2 regions of the Bacillus cihuensis genome follow, and region 1 is predicted to be linked to the other one. Evidence: riboswitches for the same ligand, from Rfam matches in the RefSeq annotation. Region 1 holds a riboswitch; the other holds the start of a gene.

The links. Region 1 has a riboswitch for preQ1 ahead of queC (7-cyano-7-deazaguanine synthase QueC). Riboswitches for the same ligand answer to the same signal wherever they lie in the genome.
Positions count from the first base shown of each region.
Region 2: another riboswitch for preQ1. It lies ahead of V179_RS0100430 (QueT transporter family protein); the one in region 1 lies ahead of queC (7-cyano-7-deazaguanine synthase QueC).

Region 1 is NZ_AYSD01000010.1:607,843-615,657, forward strand. It holds gene V179_RS0102675 (2-hydroxyacid dehydrogenase) at 1-572, shown strand, start outside; partial or broken gene V179_RS31475 (DUF6434 domain-containing protein) at 822-1,093, shown strand; gene V179_RS26920 (helix-turn-helix domain-containing protein) at 1,227-2,036, opposite strand; gene V179_RS0102685 (hypothetical protein) at 2,269-3,309, opposite strand; PreQ1 riboswitch class I at 3,529-3,572, shown strand; gene queC (7-cyano-7-deazaguanine synthase QueC) at 3,626-4,285, shown strand; gene queD (6-carboxytetrahydropterin synthase QueD) at 4,285-4,761, shown strand; gene queE (7-carboxy-7-deazaguanine synthase QueE) at 4,754-5,482, shown strand; gene V179_RS0102705 (VUT family protein) at 5,502-6,038, shown strand; gene V179_RS0102710 (hypothetical protein) at 6,497-6,868, shown strand; gene V179_RS26925 (hypothetical protein) at 7,012-7,311, shown strand.
Region 2 is NZ_AYSD01000010.1:87,390-95,204, forward strand. It holds gene V179_RS0100420 (PAS domain-containing sensor histidine kinase) at 289-1,935, opposite strand; gene V179_RS0100430 (QueT transporter family protein) at 2,105-2,590, opposite strand; PreQ1 riboswitch class I at 2,597-2,641, opposite strand; gene V179_RS0100435 (hypothetical protein) at 2,879-3,133, opposite strand; gene V179_RS0100440 (YbaK/EbsC family protein) at 4,107-4,529, shown strand; gene V179_RS0100445 (hypothetical protein) at 5,036-5,659, shown strand; gene V179_RS0100450 (glycoside hydrolase family 35 protein) at 5,995-7,734, shown strand.

The DNA.
Region 1 (7,815 bases):
AAAATTGGTTTGGGATTGATGTCCATCATAAAGTATTAGGAATTATTGGAATGGGTGGAATCGGCTCTGCGGTTGCCCAAAGGGCTCATTTTGGATTTGATATGGATATTTTATATCACAATAGATCCAGAAATGATGAAGCTGAACAAAAGTATGGGGCTACATATTGTTCGATGGAAGATCTGCTCAAGCAGTCTGATTTTGTATGTGTAATGACACCGTTAACTCCCCAGACTGAAAAGCTGATAGGAAATAGAGAGTTCGAATTCATGAAAAAGACAGCAGTTTTTATCAATTGTTCAAGAGGCAGAGTGGTAGATGAAGGCGCTTTAATTCATGCTCTCGAAACTGGAGAAATTCATGCAGCTGGTCTTGATGTCTTTGAAAAAGAGCCGGTTAATTTGGATAATCCATTGCTTGCTATGAATAATGTTGTGACTTTGCCGCATATTGGTTCCGCAACGTATGAAACTCGCTTGAAAATGGCAATGTTAGCAGCAACGAACCTAGTTGCTGGCTTACAGGGAGAAATTCCACCTACATGGATTAATAATAAGATACAAGTAAAGTAGCTGAACAGCTATCAGAATAATGATGGGAAAATATAGTAGAATTGCTGGATAGCCCTTTTGGGGCTATCCGTTTTTTGGTAGGTAACAGGTACCATCCAGTAATGTGTAATTGTGGATTCAGAAATTCTATGAAAAGTAGCGGATAATGGCGCGCGAATATTCCCGTGTTGTGTTAGGGAGCATTTTCTTAGGCTGTTTTCGTATAGTTTGTTGTAATTGTCTATTTAAATTGATAGGAACAATACAGTGATCAGTCCTAAGTTTCATTTTCCTACCTATATTCAAAATTATTTTAAAACAATGTAGGAAAAACATATCGTGATGTTGTAGATACTTGGGATGAAGAAGAACGAAAGAAAGACCCATCATATAAGAAAAAAATTGCTCCTCAATTTGAATATAATCAATTTATTCGTGACTTTTTCACTGACCCAGAAAGCCGTGAAGAAGCAATTGCAGCCTGGAACAACATCAAGAAACGCCCTGGAGATAATACATATACGGCAAATATACTTAGGTGACAAGCACCATCCAGAAATATGTAAATGATGACTCTTTAGATATAGTCGTGGAAACCAAACATGGTAACGTTTAATTGGGACTGTATTAGTATGAACATCAATAGATATAATGGGCATCTTTCCAATTAAACTACTAAACTAGCCACTCCAATTCTTCGTTTGTAGCTTCATCATCGAAATCAGGAAATACAGAGTCATAATATAATTGATCCAGCATATTGGACAATGTACCGTTATAATATCCAGCAAGATTATGGATTTTTTTTCGTTTTGTAGCCTGAAAGCACGTCTTAATAGCTGAAATGCCAATATGTAAAAGCTCTTCCTGCGTATAAACATTTTTTATGTAATGAGTTTGTGCGACATAGATGCCATAAAGTTTATCCACTAAAGGGCAGTCACTGACAAAATTATGAATCATTCCCTTAAATCGTTGATAAGCAGACGAATGACTGTCTTGATACGTATGATCTAATTCTTTATTTTTTTGCTTAAAAGGAATGCAGCTTTTTGGTGTGACATTTTCAGGCATCTCTTGTGTGACAATTTCTTCTTTAGTGGAAGAAAGATCAGTTTTCACAAGTTTTTCTTTCTGAATGAATTGAATCACAATCGCATTGGATGTTTGTTTCATATCTGTTGTCCGCTTCATTTCATATTGCCGAATGGCACCGAGCTGTTCTAATTTAAGGCAGACGCGAATTACTGTTCTCCTACTTTTTCCAATCATCTCCGCTATTTTCGTTTTACATAAAAAACTTACACCTGGATACACACAACTATATCTTGCAAGAAGGAGTAAGACTTCTGTTTCTGTTTTGGTTAATTCTAATGAATCTAAATGAAGCAAAATAGCCTCGTTTAATTCTTCTACCGACGCAAATGATGCTAGTTCCTGATACGTTTGGACACCTGCAATATATTCAATCTTTTTCTTCGCCATTCTAATCCCTCCCGTTATGCAGAGAATTCTGCTTGTCACTCTCTTTATAACTTCGGAATGGGGGAAAGTAGCATGGGGATAAAATTTATTTAATAATAATTAAATCTGAATGTCCCAAAAGAAGGGTCAGACCACGCAACAACTAAATACAACATAAGATAAGTGTATGGAACACTACTTACTGATTTAGAGTGTGAGGTCAGACCCTTATGAGACAAACTCTTTCCTAATTCTATTGAGCAGCTGGAGCAAATGTTTTGGCAATATGAGTCGTTACTGGATCATACTTATCTTGTTTATTTGTCGGGTAGGAGATGATAAATTTATTAAAAACTGTTGGGCCAAAGAAAAATTTTTCATAGAAAATTTGGCCATTTTCTTCATATGAAACTACATACCAATCATCTGTCAATTTTTGATAGGCAATTTGTCCTGAGATGCTATTTAATTCTTCCTGGTAATAGGTTTCGATTGTTTCTCCTTCGTTCACAATATTCGTATGACCGCCATAGGCAGTGACTTCAAATTCTGCATTATAGAACCTTGCTCCATCGCCATTAGTAGGTGGAGTATCCATTGTTAAATCGTCTGGATATTGCATTGAAAAACCAAAAAGGTCGTTTGCATATGAACGATACTTGAATGTTTTAGCTTTCTTTTTTTTGTTCTTCTTGCTGTTAGATTTTTCTTCGTTATGATCTGTGTCAGTTTGTTGCACTATAGGTTCATAGGTCGTTAAAGCTACTGTTACTTGTTCAGATAGTTTAGTCACTTCAGATTGATAGTCTGCTAGAATTTTGTTTGTTTCGATGTCTTTTTGTAAAAGCTGTATCTTTTCTTCAGCTAAATTATAGCTCTCTTTTGTGATCAGGCTTTTAACAAGGTCAAGGTTTTTTTGAAAAGAAGCTGTGATATTTTGATCTGAATGGACGAGGTTTCGAAGACTTTTCGCTTCTGACTGCAAGGTTTTTAATCCATTTCTATGATTAATGACAGCATTAAGCGAATCAATGGCAGTATCATATTGTTTTTGCTCATAGGCGCTCAGTGCGTTTTTCATTTGAGTCGATTGCTCAAAATAAGAGGAGGCATCTTCGTCTCTTTCTTTTTCTTTTAATGCTAGTTCAAACTGGATTGCAGCTTGATGATAATCCTTTTCTATCAAGCTTTCGATACCTTTATCCATTGCTTCTTGGTAATTGTCGTTTGAACAAGATGCAAGTAATAATAAACTGACAATGACAAGTGTTAGTACCTTGAATTTTGACTTCATATGTTCTCCATTCTATTATTTAATTCAACAACAAATCAAATTTTATCAAATGATTTAGGTTTTGTCTTAAATATCTGAGATGTTGAAAGTGTATGTAAAAACAGATAATGGAAAAAAGAGATCCAATATGTACCAATTTATGCATGTTTTATTTTTAGTTTGAAGAAATAATGATTTTAGTCTAAAATGAACTGATGTAAATATAAAATCCGTTTAATTACGGTAGAGGTTTCTAGCTACCCTCTCTAAAAAACTAAGGAAAACAGCACTGCTTTCTTAGTAGTGCTGTTTTTCTGCCGAAAAGGGGATTTTTTTAATGAAGCAAGAGAAAGCAGTAGTAGTTTTTAGTGGCGGTCAGGATAGTACGACATGCTTATTCTGGGCGATGAAGCAGTTTAAAGAAGTGGAGGCAGTTACGTTTGATTATAATCAGCGGCATCGGTTAGAGATAGACTGTGCTAAGCAGATTACAGACGAACTTGGCATTAAACATCATATTCTGGATATGTCGCTGCTTAATCAATTGGCGCCGAATGCATTAACGCGTGATGACATTGCCGTGAGTGATGGAGAAGAGGGGGAGCTTCCTTCCACCTTTGTTCCGGGGAGAAATTTGTTATTCTTATCTTTTGCTGGGGTGCTTGCTAGCCAAGTTGGTGCGAAGCATATTATTACGGGTGTGTGTGAAACAGACTTTAGCGGCTATCCGGACTGCAGAGATATTTTCATAAAATCATTGAATGTGACATTAAATCTATCGATGGATCAGCCATTTGTGATTCATACACCGCTTATGTGGATGAATAAGGCGGAGGCCTGGGGCATGGCGGATGAATTAGGTGCTTTGGACTTTGTTCGTAATAAGACACTAACTTGTTATAACGGAATCATGGCAGATGGTTGCGGGGATTGTCCAGCATGTAAATTACGTCGAAAAGGCCTCGATGACTACTTGAGTCAGAAGGTGAAGAATTGATGTATGGCTTTCGCGTAGTAGATAAATTGCAAAAGATCAATAAAGATATTAAAGCTGATCAATTAAAATATCATGCTAAACGAGTACTAGTTAGTAAAGAGTTTACATTCGATGCGGCTCACCATTTACATTGTTATGAAGGGAAATGCAAAAACCTTCATGGTCATACCTACCGGGTTATTTTTGGACTTAGTGGTTTTATCGATGATCGAGGCTTACTTATTGATTTTGGCGACATTAAAGAAATTTGGAAAAATGAGATTGAAATTTTTCTTGATCATAAATATTTAAACGAAACGTTGCCATTAATGAATACAACCGCTGAAAATATGGTTGTTTGGATTTATGAAAAAATGGCGGAAGCATTAAAAAATAGACAAAAACAATATGATGGAGCAAGGGTTGAATTTGTCCGTCTTTATGAAACGCCAACGAGCTATGCCGAGGCAAAAAGGGAGTGGATGGAACATGAGTAAAATTCCTGTTATGGAGATATTCGGACCAACCATTCAAGGAGAGGGCATGGTCATCGGTCAAAAGACGATGTTTGTCAGAACGGCGGGTTGTGATTATTCTTGCTCATGGTGTGACTCGTCTTTTACATGGGATGGAACCGGTAAACATCTCATTAAGCAAATGGAGCCAGACGAAATCTTGCAACAGTTAAGAGAACTTGGGGGAGACGGGTTTTCTCATGTGACCATTTCAGGTGGAAACCCGGCTCTGTTGAAGAATCTTGCAGGATTTGTCCAATTAATAAAGGAAGAGAACATGAAAACCTGTCTTGAAACGCAAGGGTCGAAGTGGCAAGATTGGATGCTTTTGATTGATGAGTTGACGATCTCACCTAAGCCACCTAGTTCAGGTATGATCACAAACTTTGACTCACTTGATATGATCCTCGATAAACTCATGTCAGACGATTTTTCAGGAAATGTCAGTTTGAAGGTCGTTGTATTCAATGAAGCTGATTTTAACTATGCAAAGGAAATTCATAGAAGATACCCTGGCATTCCTTTTTACATGCAGGTGGGGAATGATGATACGAAGACTGTAAATGACGCTGAGTTAATTACCCATTTGCTGAAAAAATACGCAGAGTTAATCGAGCAAGTGATACAAGATAAAGAGTTAAAAGAAGTTAAAGTACTCCCTCAACTTCATGCATTAGTATGGGGAAATAAACGAGGCGTGTAAGAAACGAGGAGAATAAATGATTAGAATTTTACTATATTTAATCGCCATTGTAACAGCCAATGTTGTGACGGCTTCTTTTGCCCCTTTATCTCTCGGTGTGTTTATTGTGCCAATGGGAACGCTATTTATTGGTGCAACTTTTATCCTAAGAGATTTGGTTCAAAATACATTTGGCAGAAAGAAAACCTATATAGCAATCGGAACAGCTTTAGCTCTTTCAGCGATCATGTCAAAATTGTTGGGAGACACATTATTAATCGTTCTTGCATCTGCTATTTCGTTTGTCATCTCAGAAACAACCGATACCGAAATTTACTCGAGATTGAAACTGCCGATGGCTTGGCGAGTTTTTTATAGTGGTTTAGTCGGTGGTTTCCTGGACTCTGCTATCTTTGTCATTATTGGCTTAAGCCCATTGGGTGCCAATTTCCTACCATGGGAAGCTGTACCTTTTGCGATTCTAGGTCAGGTAATTGTGAAGACGGTTATACAGAGCCTTGGTGCAATGGTCCTCCATCGCGTAATCATTTCGCGGAACCGAGTAGAGGTTGCTTGAGTAATTGCTAAAAACTCAGATACTGCTAATATGACATGAAAAGATAAAAAATTAGGAGTTAGAAGAGGCAGCTATTATCTAACTGGTATTTGATTTCATGATGAAGATGATCTTTATTTAGATTTTAAGAATAGCCCTAATTTTGGTCATATATAAGTGACCAAGATTTGGGCTATTATTTTTATGGTGAAAGGGCGTTTTACTTACTATGTCCACCATATATCGGTTCCAGCATAATAAAATAGGATAGAAAAAGGAACCAAAGCCAACCGGCACTGATTCCTTTTAGCAAAATGAAATATAGTGTTTACTACTAGGATTGCCATGAATAGATCGTTTGGTGATCTTCTTTAGTTATCTCTATCTTCATTGTTATTATCATTGCCTTATTTATTTTTTTCTACCTTATCATTTTCAAGAGAAGGTAGGCCTGATAAGTACCCAACATTTCCTGGATTTTGCGAACCGGCCATAAGATTGAAAGATTAAATAAAACACCAATAGAAATTGTTGATTTATTAAAAGAACAGGCTTTTCTTGTTTCAGCAGAAGACTTAGTAAACAACAATTATTATAATAAAAAAAGATTAATAGAGGCAGTGCATCAAATTCTTAATGCTTATCAAAGTGCATTTGAAAAAGTCCTCAAAGTAGATGAGTTTGAGAAAATTCTATATAGTAAAGAAAAAGAAATTGATAATTTAAAAGAAGAAGTAGGGTTTTACAAAAATAAGTATAAAGAAATGACAGTGCAGAGTACAACTATAAATGGTCGAGAAGAGCATGGATTGAAGGAAAACGTACTTGATATAGAGAAATATTACCAATAAAGACGAGAAAATCAAAATAGTGAAACAGAAAATGAATTAGCAGATCTATTTAAATAGATGCAGAATTAAGAGTTTATTATTACTTATGAATATCGTGACAAAATGTACCAACCAAAATCAGTGGATTTTCAGCCTTATAAATAATGAAGGAAGGAAAAGCAGCTTGGGATGCCTATCAATACTATAAAGATGGTTCTGTTGTAGAATGGACTGGAGATAAGGGTTCTAATTTACCTCATTCTATTACTTCAATTACTACCTCTGTTCCAAATAAAACAGAAGCAGCTACAGATCATAATGCAAATGATATAGCTGAAAAAACAACTGATACAAAAACAAAAGCAACTGATAATAAAACAACAAATACAGGAATGATTTTATCAATCATCGCGTTAGTTCTTTCTATCGTTGCTCTTGTTATGTCATTCATTAGAAGAAAATAAAAAATAGATAGAAATAAGAATAGGAAGTAACTAAACCAGCAAAACCCTGCTATTTATAGGTTTAGCTGGTTTTCTTATTTTTTAGGTTATACAGAGGCTTACACATTTAGTTAATATTCGAAAGTAAAAATGAGGGAATATTTTGAAGAAATTTATTGTTTTATTATTATGTTTATTTATTGCAATGGTCGGTTGCTCTAAAGAGAAAGTGTTGATTTAAAATAAAGTTCGATAATTTATAAAAAGATTGATTAAAAGTCCTGTATGATATGCAGGACTTTGTTGTTCTGCAATCGGGCCAAATTGTGGAACAACACCTTTAAAGAAAATTGGATATCTATATTAAAGTTTAGAAGAGATTGCGAAGGTTTGCATTTAAACTAACAAAGCAGATTAATGGAATGAGAAATAAACTATCAGGGAGAATAATTTAGAAGTGAATTATATTATGAAAAAGTTGTCCAGTACAAAAAATACCGTTTGGGGTGATGGCGATACCCCTTT
Region 2 (7,815 bases), 520 kb from region 1:
AAATCGAGTCGTCTATTACTTAACAGTACGAATTGACTTAAGAGCTGTACCTTCAGAACTTGTTTTAAACGACAAGTACTGCCAAAATAGAATTAATTAATCGATTAATTAAATGCCTCTTAAATCACCGTCTGATTATGAAAAAGGCAGTATTATGACGTGAAAATATTGTAAGGGATTTCCCTACAAGTAATTAAGGATTTCGACATGAATGTGACGAGGAATTATGTAGAGGTGGAAGTTAGTTGTATCTGGAAAATGCATTTTGGTAAGCAAAGCACCGGCCCATTAGCCAGTGCTTTGTTGTGAATGACAATTGATTGGTAAACTTAGGAGCACTTCAGTACCTCTACCAAGCGTACTATCAAAGGAAATATTTCCACGATGGGTTTCGATGATCCTCGAACTAACTGTCAATCCGAGTCCCGTTCCTTTTTCCTTCGAAGAATAAAACGGCTCTCCAAGATGTTGGATTCTTGCTTTTCCTACCCCGTGTCCATTATCCTTGATTTTCACAGTAACTTGATCACTTTTCGTAGAAAATTCGATGGAAACTGACGTTGCAGTCGCTTCAATTGAGTTCTTAATAATATTAATGAATACTTGCTTTAATTGGTTTGCTTCGCAACGTATTGCCGGAATGGGTTCATGTTCTTTTATCGAAATGGAAGCTCCGTTCAAGTTCGCTTCAGGCTTAAGTAACGTCACGACATCATTCATCAGCATCACGATATTGTGATCGCTAAAATTTATTTTCTGTGGCTTGGCAAGGACGAGCAGTTCACTGACAATTAAGTTAATTCGATCCAACTCACTTAACATAATGGAGTAGTAATGCTGATATTCTATCTCATTGGATTTCAGGAGTTGTACGAATCCTGTTAAAGAAGTAAGTGGATTTCTGACTTCGTGAGCTACACTTGCAGCCAACTCCCCAACAACCGATAATTTTTCTGTTTTTCGCAGCATTTCTTCAGTTTCACGCATAAGTGTAACGTCTTGTGCATAGCCAATGACTCCGACTATCTGGTCATTTATTAGCATTGGAACGAGTGTGAAATAAAGAATTACGGCCTCTTCATGTTTGGTGAGAATGCTAATGTCTCCATGTGTAATACCTGTTCTAGTCTCAATGACATCAGTGAATGACTTTTGAAATGATTCTTTATCATTCGAATTTGCTAATATATCCATGATTGAAACACCGATAATATCGTCAAAGCCCCAACAAGTTATGCCCTTAAAGCGCGGATTAGTATTTGAAATGATCCCATGAATATCCATCATAAGCAAAGGATCTGGATTATAATCGAAGAGCGATTTATATTGTTGCTGGCTTTGTAATAAATGCTGCTCAGCTTTCACTCGTTCTGTTATATCTCTCCCAATTACAACAAATGCTCTTCTGGAACCATCTTCATGAAAAAGAGGAACTTTTATCGTATCAAATGTTTTGTGATCCCCATCAGGCATTGGAATAATTTCTTCACACCGAGTAACTTGCCGACTTACCCATGTTTCTTCATCTGAAGTCTCGCAATACTCTAGTGCTTCTTTATAAAAATCAGTATATTGAGCTAGTTCACTATCCTTTTTCCCTTTATAATTTACTTGCTCCAGCTGAAATAGTTCAAGGCCAAATTTATTAACTTCGGTCCAACGACCTTGGCCATCTTTGAAATTAACGAAGTCTGCCATGGAATGAATCAAGGTTTGCAGCCGTTCTTGCTCTTCTTTTAACAATGTATAGCTTTTTCTCTTTTTTAGAAAAAAATAGAGAATAACAGTTGTAATAATAATGAAAAGAATCCCTTCGATTCTTTGGATGATCATCAACTTATGAAAAGGTAAATTAGTAATCGTAAGATACCACTCTATCAAAAGCAGAATGGATAAACAGCAGATAACGTATATGTATACAAATAATTTTGGCATGGGCGCACTCCTTTTTTTAGGTGCTCAGCTTAGGAAGGGTGTTCTTAACTATAAATTTTACCATATGAGAATTGAGATGGGGAAAAGAAAGAAATAAAAATGATAATATTACCAAAGAAGGGAGATAAAAGTAAAAAGGGCCACCCAGTTGATTGGAGGCCTTTTAGAATTATAACAACTTATTAAAATGCACACGTTTGTGAATCGCATAAATCACAGGAATTCCAACGAGCATGACTGCGAATTCACCTACAGCTGTTGTGAACCATGTGAATAGGAATGGGAAGTCTAATGCAAGATTTAGCTCAAGAGCAATCATGAACATTGTGAACGTAAACACAAGTGAATTCACCATCATTAACGCCAGTTTGTTTTTGATATAACGTCCAGCAAATATGGTAATCAATAACGAAAGCACTGATTGTCCGACTCCGAAAACTAAATCATACGGCACCATCGGTGAAAACAGTAAATTCGTTAAAAAGACTCCTAGTACAATTCCGTAAAAATACTTCTTATTGAATACGATTAGATGATTAAACATTTCTGAAACCCGAAATTGAATATTGGTAAATCCAAATGGTTGAATCAAAAAAGACACTGCAATATACAAAGCAGCTAAAATCGCATTAACTACTAATGTTTTTGTTTTCATACATATCTCTCCCTAGTTTTTTATCGTGGGATGGTTGCGAACCACGTATAACGAAAGTCTAATAAGTGTACCATAGTGAAATACTTTCGTATATGTTAAAAAAATGAATTCAATTATGATGAATTTTCACAATTATATATCGATTATATTCTTTTAGTTTTGAAATGAACAATCGGGATGGATTGAAAGATTGCATTTTAATTATGCGGGGAGTAACACTTTTACTTTAAACAAAAAAGGTGGAAAAACGATAAGGTTCCTCCACCCAACATACTTGTTTTCGATGATTTAGTAAAAGTAAATTCCAAGACAAACAACAAATGAGACTAGAGCCAAACCTACATAAATCCATGTTAATGATTTAATGTTTACACGCAGTGAACTAGTTTCATATTCATGAGATCTCTTTAGTTCGTTTTTAATAGTATCCTCTTTTTCTTCATAATCTTTTAGTTGAGTACTAATACCTTTCCCGATTAATAACGTTCCAACAAGTGCTAAGATACCTACCAAAATAACAGTGATGATCATGAATGTAATCATTAATATTCACTCCTAAAGTAAAAGATAAGTAGATTTTGGGGCCAACTATTTTATGGCTTTATTCTTACTTTTGAAAAAAGTATATGAAAAATATACATCTGAATGGGAGGACCAGGACGCTTGATTCTCGATAAATTATTGAGGAAGTTGATCTACTCTTCCATCATAATATAATTTTGAACTTTTTGACCATCCACTCGATTGGTTTTTTCACTCATCCACTTCTATTTTTATTGGAAAAAGTGGATGATTAAAAGTATAGTTGCATATCTGAAAGTATCGGAGGGACAATTTTTGATGCGCATCTTTCCATGCTTAGTTGCGAACTGAAAAACTTCGTGATGAAATTGAAGTTTAGACGAGTATTTCCATGGTGAAGTAGAATTTAATTCAACTGAAGGCTGGATACATAAATGGTGCAGGCTTAAACAAGAGTTTAATAGAAAAATTAAAGTTGTTCAATCTTTCTCAATATTAATCTCGGGATGATTTCGAACCACGTAGCTCGGGTTTTGCACTCATTTATATAATAGTTGGATACGCTAATAGGAGTATTAGGAATAATACGATAGGTATAGAATGCCATTCATTCATGTTGCTATACTAGGGTAAGGAGTGTATCCTAATAATTGAATTCCCCCCAGACATTCTACTTTGCCTGGTTATCGCTATTTCGAAAGACGTGGGACGCTTAGAACGTTGAAGATTTTTATATGAGAGATGTTTTTTTGTCACAACCTTATATCTTCAGCTTTCAAAGAACAACTTACAGGAACGTTCTATCATAAGAGCAAATGTTTCGCTACACAAAAAGGCGAACATCTCCCACTTATTTTTTTGTTATGGCCTGCACAAAATTGAAGTGAGGGTCTTCGCGCCTAAAATGATAAATTAGAAGCAGAAAGGATGATTTTGGTTGGCAATTGAAAAGGTAAGAGCTCATTTTAAAAAGTATGATCGTGAAGATGATGTGATGGAATTCGCAACTTCAAGCGCAACAGTAGATGAGGCAGCGGCAACGATTCAGGTTATTCCGGCTCGCATTGCTAAAACGATATCGTTTAGAGGAGAAGGGGAAAATGCGCTTTTAATTGTAGCGGCAGGTGATGCAAAGATTGATAATAAGAAATTCAAGAACCTATTTGGATTCAAAGCAAGAATGCTCCCTCCAGAAGAAGTATATTTGCAAACTGGTCACGAAATCGGTGGTGTCTGTCCTTTTGGACTAGTGCGTGACCTAGACGTTTTTCTTGATATCTCGATGCAACGATTTGACACGGTGTTCCCGGCTTGTGGAAGCACAAATTCAGCAATCGAACTTACATGTGATGAATTATTTCAATATTCAAATGCATTGGAGTGGGTTGATGTTTGTAAAGGGTGGGGGGAAGGATAAGTTGATAGGTTTATTCACATTGAATAAGCCATTGCAAAAATAGAAAAGACATAATTAATGAGCCATTGATCTTTTATTGTGATTATATGAAATTCGCCATCAGTTGTTAAAAGGAGGACCATAACAAAAGAGTCAGAGCCCGTACCACAATATACTCAAATTACTTGTTTAATGAACTGTGTATAAGTGTTCAGACTCTTTTGGATCGCTTTATTTATCCTGCTACTTTTCAGAAGCCTTAAAAATGAGAAGCACGGATAGGACAGACAAAAAACTGATAAATGTAGTAACAACTTAAATAATAATTTTGTATGGTGAAATCATTTGGGATAGAATAAGGAGATTATTGTATATTATCAGTAGTTTCTATCGGATAGAAAAGAACTATGGATGTGTTAGGAATTTAATAGAGAGAAATTTTTGCTATATAATTATTTAATAATGAAAGCGTTTTATTATATGATCTATACGTATGATATAATCAAGCCAAAAAAGGAGGGAGTTTTTTGAAAAAGTTAATAGAACAATTGCGATCTTTAACGATGAAAGAAAAAGTCGAGTATTTAATTGAGTATTATTCATTTCATATAATTGGTGTAATTGTTGTCCTTTCTGTCTTAGTGATGGGATTCAATAACTTTACTAATCAACCAAATGAATTGTTATCTATTCGTATTGTTAAAAATGATATTAGCGATAAACAAGCAAAGGAGTTACACAGAAGTCTAGAAAAAGTATTTATTGATAATAAAAAAGAGATTCTTTCTGTCCAGACTATAAATATGAAGGATATTAGAGAGAATTCAGAAGCACTTATAAAACTCCAAAAGCTAGGCGCTGAAATAACAGCAAAAGAGGTGGACGTTCTTTTGGTAGATAAAGATGTGTTTCATCAATTTAATAAAGAGGGTAATTTATATAATTTGAATAACTTTCATGCGTTCGATAATTGGGAAACAATAAAGTATCCTACAGATAACGATTCTACCACAATAACCGGTATTGATGTTTCAGAAGTCCCTATTCTATCCTCAATAGTTACAAAAGGCGAACCGCTTATATTTGTTGTTATGGCAAATACAGAACGAATGGATGGTGTAGAGAATTTCGTTCATCTTCTTACTGAGTGAAAAGAAGAAGCATTTAATAAAGAAGTGTAGATTATAATTACGGAATATTCCTTCAATTATAGGGTGAAAGAAAATGTTCTACATATAGATACTACAGATGTATCTACAGAGTCATCTTATTAAAGAGCCATTTCTAAATTGAACAAAGCTATGATAATTGAATGAGATCAATTAAAAATGGCCGTTACATATGCTCAATCCACCGTTCAATACTACAAAAAAACGATAAAGCAAACCTAGTTGTGAAGGTAAATGAAAATATATCACACCTTTATTAAACAGAATTCTCCGTCGCTATACGAATGGTCTGCTTTTGGAAGAAGGAGAAATTGCCAATGTTAACGTTCAATGAAAAATCATTTTTAATGGATGGAAAAGAAATTTTATTATTAAGTGGTGCGATGCATTATTTTAGAACAGTACCTGAATATTGGGAAGATCGGCTTATCAAATTGAGAGAGTGTGGATTTAATACAGTAGAAACGTATGTTGCATGGAATTTACATGAACCAGAGGAAGGGAAATTTGTTTTTGAAGGCATTGCAGACATTGAGCGTTTTATTAAAACGGCCGAGAAGGTTGGCCTCCATGTTATCGTAAGACCTGGTCCTTATATATGTGCAGAGTGGGAATTTGGTGGTTTTCCATACTGGCTCATGACTGTTCCGAACATAAAATTACGGTGCTACAATGAGCCATATTTAGAAAAAGTAGGGGCATACTTCGATGAGTTATTTAAGCGCTTGCAGCCACTCCTACGTTCAAATGGCGGACCAATTATTGCTATACAGGTTGAAAATGAGTATGGGAGCTTTGGTAATGATCAAAAATATTTACAGCATATGCAAGACGAGATCAAAAAAAGAATAGGTGATGAACTGATCTTCACATCTGATGGTCCTGACCACAGTATGTTAAATGGCGGAATGATTGAAGATGTGCTCGAAACAGTGAATTTTGGATCGAGAGCGGAATCGGCATTTGAACAATTAAAGCTTTATCAGCCGAAAGCTCCTTTAATGTGTATGGAATTCTGGCATGGCTGGTTTGATCATTGGGGGGAGGAGCACCATACAAGGTCCTCGGATAATGTTGTGGAGGCGTTAGAGGAAATATTGCAACAAAATGGCTCTGTTAATTTCTATATGGCACATGGTGGGACGAATTTTGGCTTTTATAATGGAGCAAACCATAATGAGGAAATCTATCAGCCTACGATAACTAGCTATGATTATGATGGTTTATTGACGGAATCAGGAGATGTTACCGACAAATTCTTTGCTGTACGGAAGGTTTTTGAAAAATATGTTGAACTGCCAGAGATGAAATTACCGATAATCATACCGAAGAAACAATACGGTGAAGTCCAATTTATGGAGCGTGTTGCATTGTTAGATTCATTGAATCACCTTTCTACTCCACAGCATAGCCAAGCTCCTTTAACGATGGAGTATTATGGTCAGGACTATGGATTTATTGTGTATGAAACAGTCATAAAAGGAGCTTACGGCAAACAAACGATGACCGTTCAAAATGTCCATGATCGTGGGCAAGTCTATTTGAATGGCAAGTATGTTGGCTTAGTCGACCGAATTAGTGGTGATTCCCGGATAGATGTTGATATCACTGAGGAAGAGACAACGTTGCAAATTATTGTGGAGAATATGGGACGCATCAATTATGGTCCATTCCTTGTCGATTTTAAAGGGATAACAGAAGGGGTAAGAATGGGGAACCAATTTTTATTTGATTGGACAGTTTACCCAATCCCATTAAATGAAATCAATCATTTACAGTTTTCCAATTGTGAAACGAAAGAAAACCATCCTTATTTTCACCGTGGAATCTTGACAATAAATGAGGTGGCAGATACTTTCATAGATGTGTCGAACTGGACAAAAGGAGTCGTGTTTGTAAATGGTCATAATCTTGGTCGATATTGGGAGATTGGACCGCAACAAACACTTTATGTACCAGCGCCTTTCTTGCGTGAAGGAGAAAATGAGATAATTTTATTAGAATTACACAAACATAAACAAGGAGTAACATTTGTTGATACGCCTATTTTAGGGTAATCGTTCTGAGTGCACTGTAAGAGAAATGATATAATGCTTGTTTTATATTTTGCTTGTTATTCCAACAAGATTTCAGTTCAA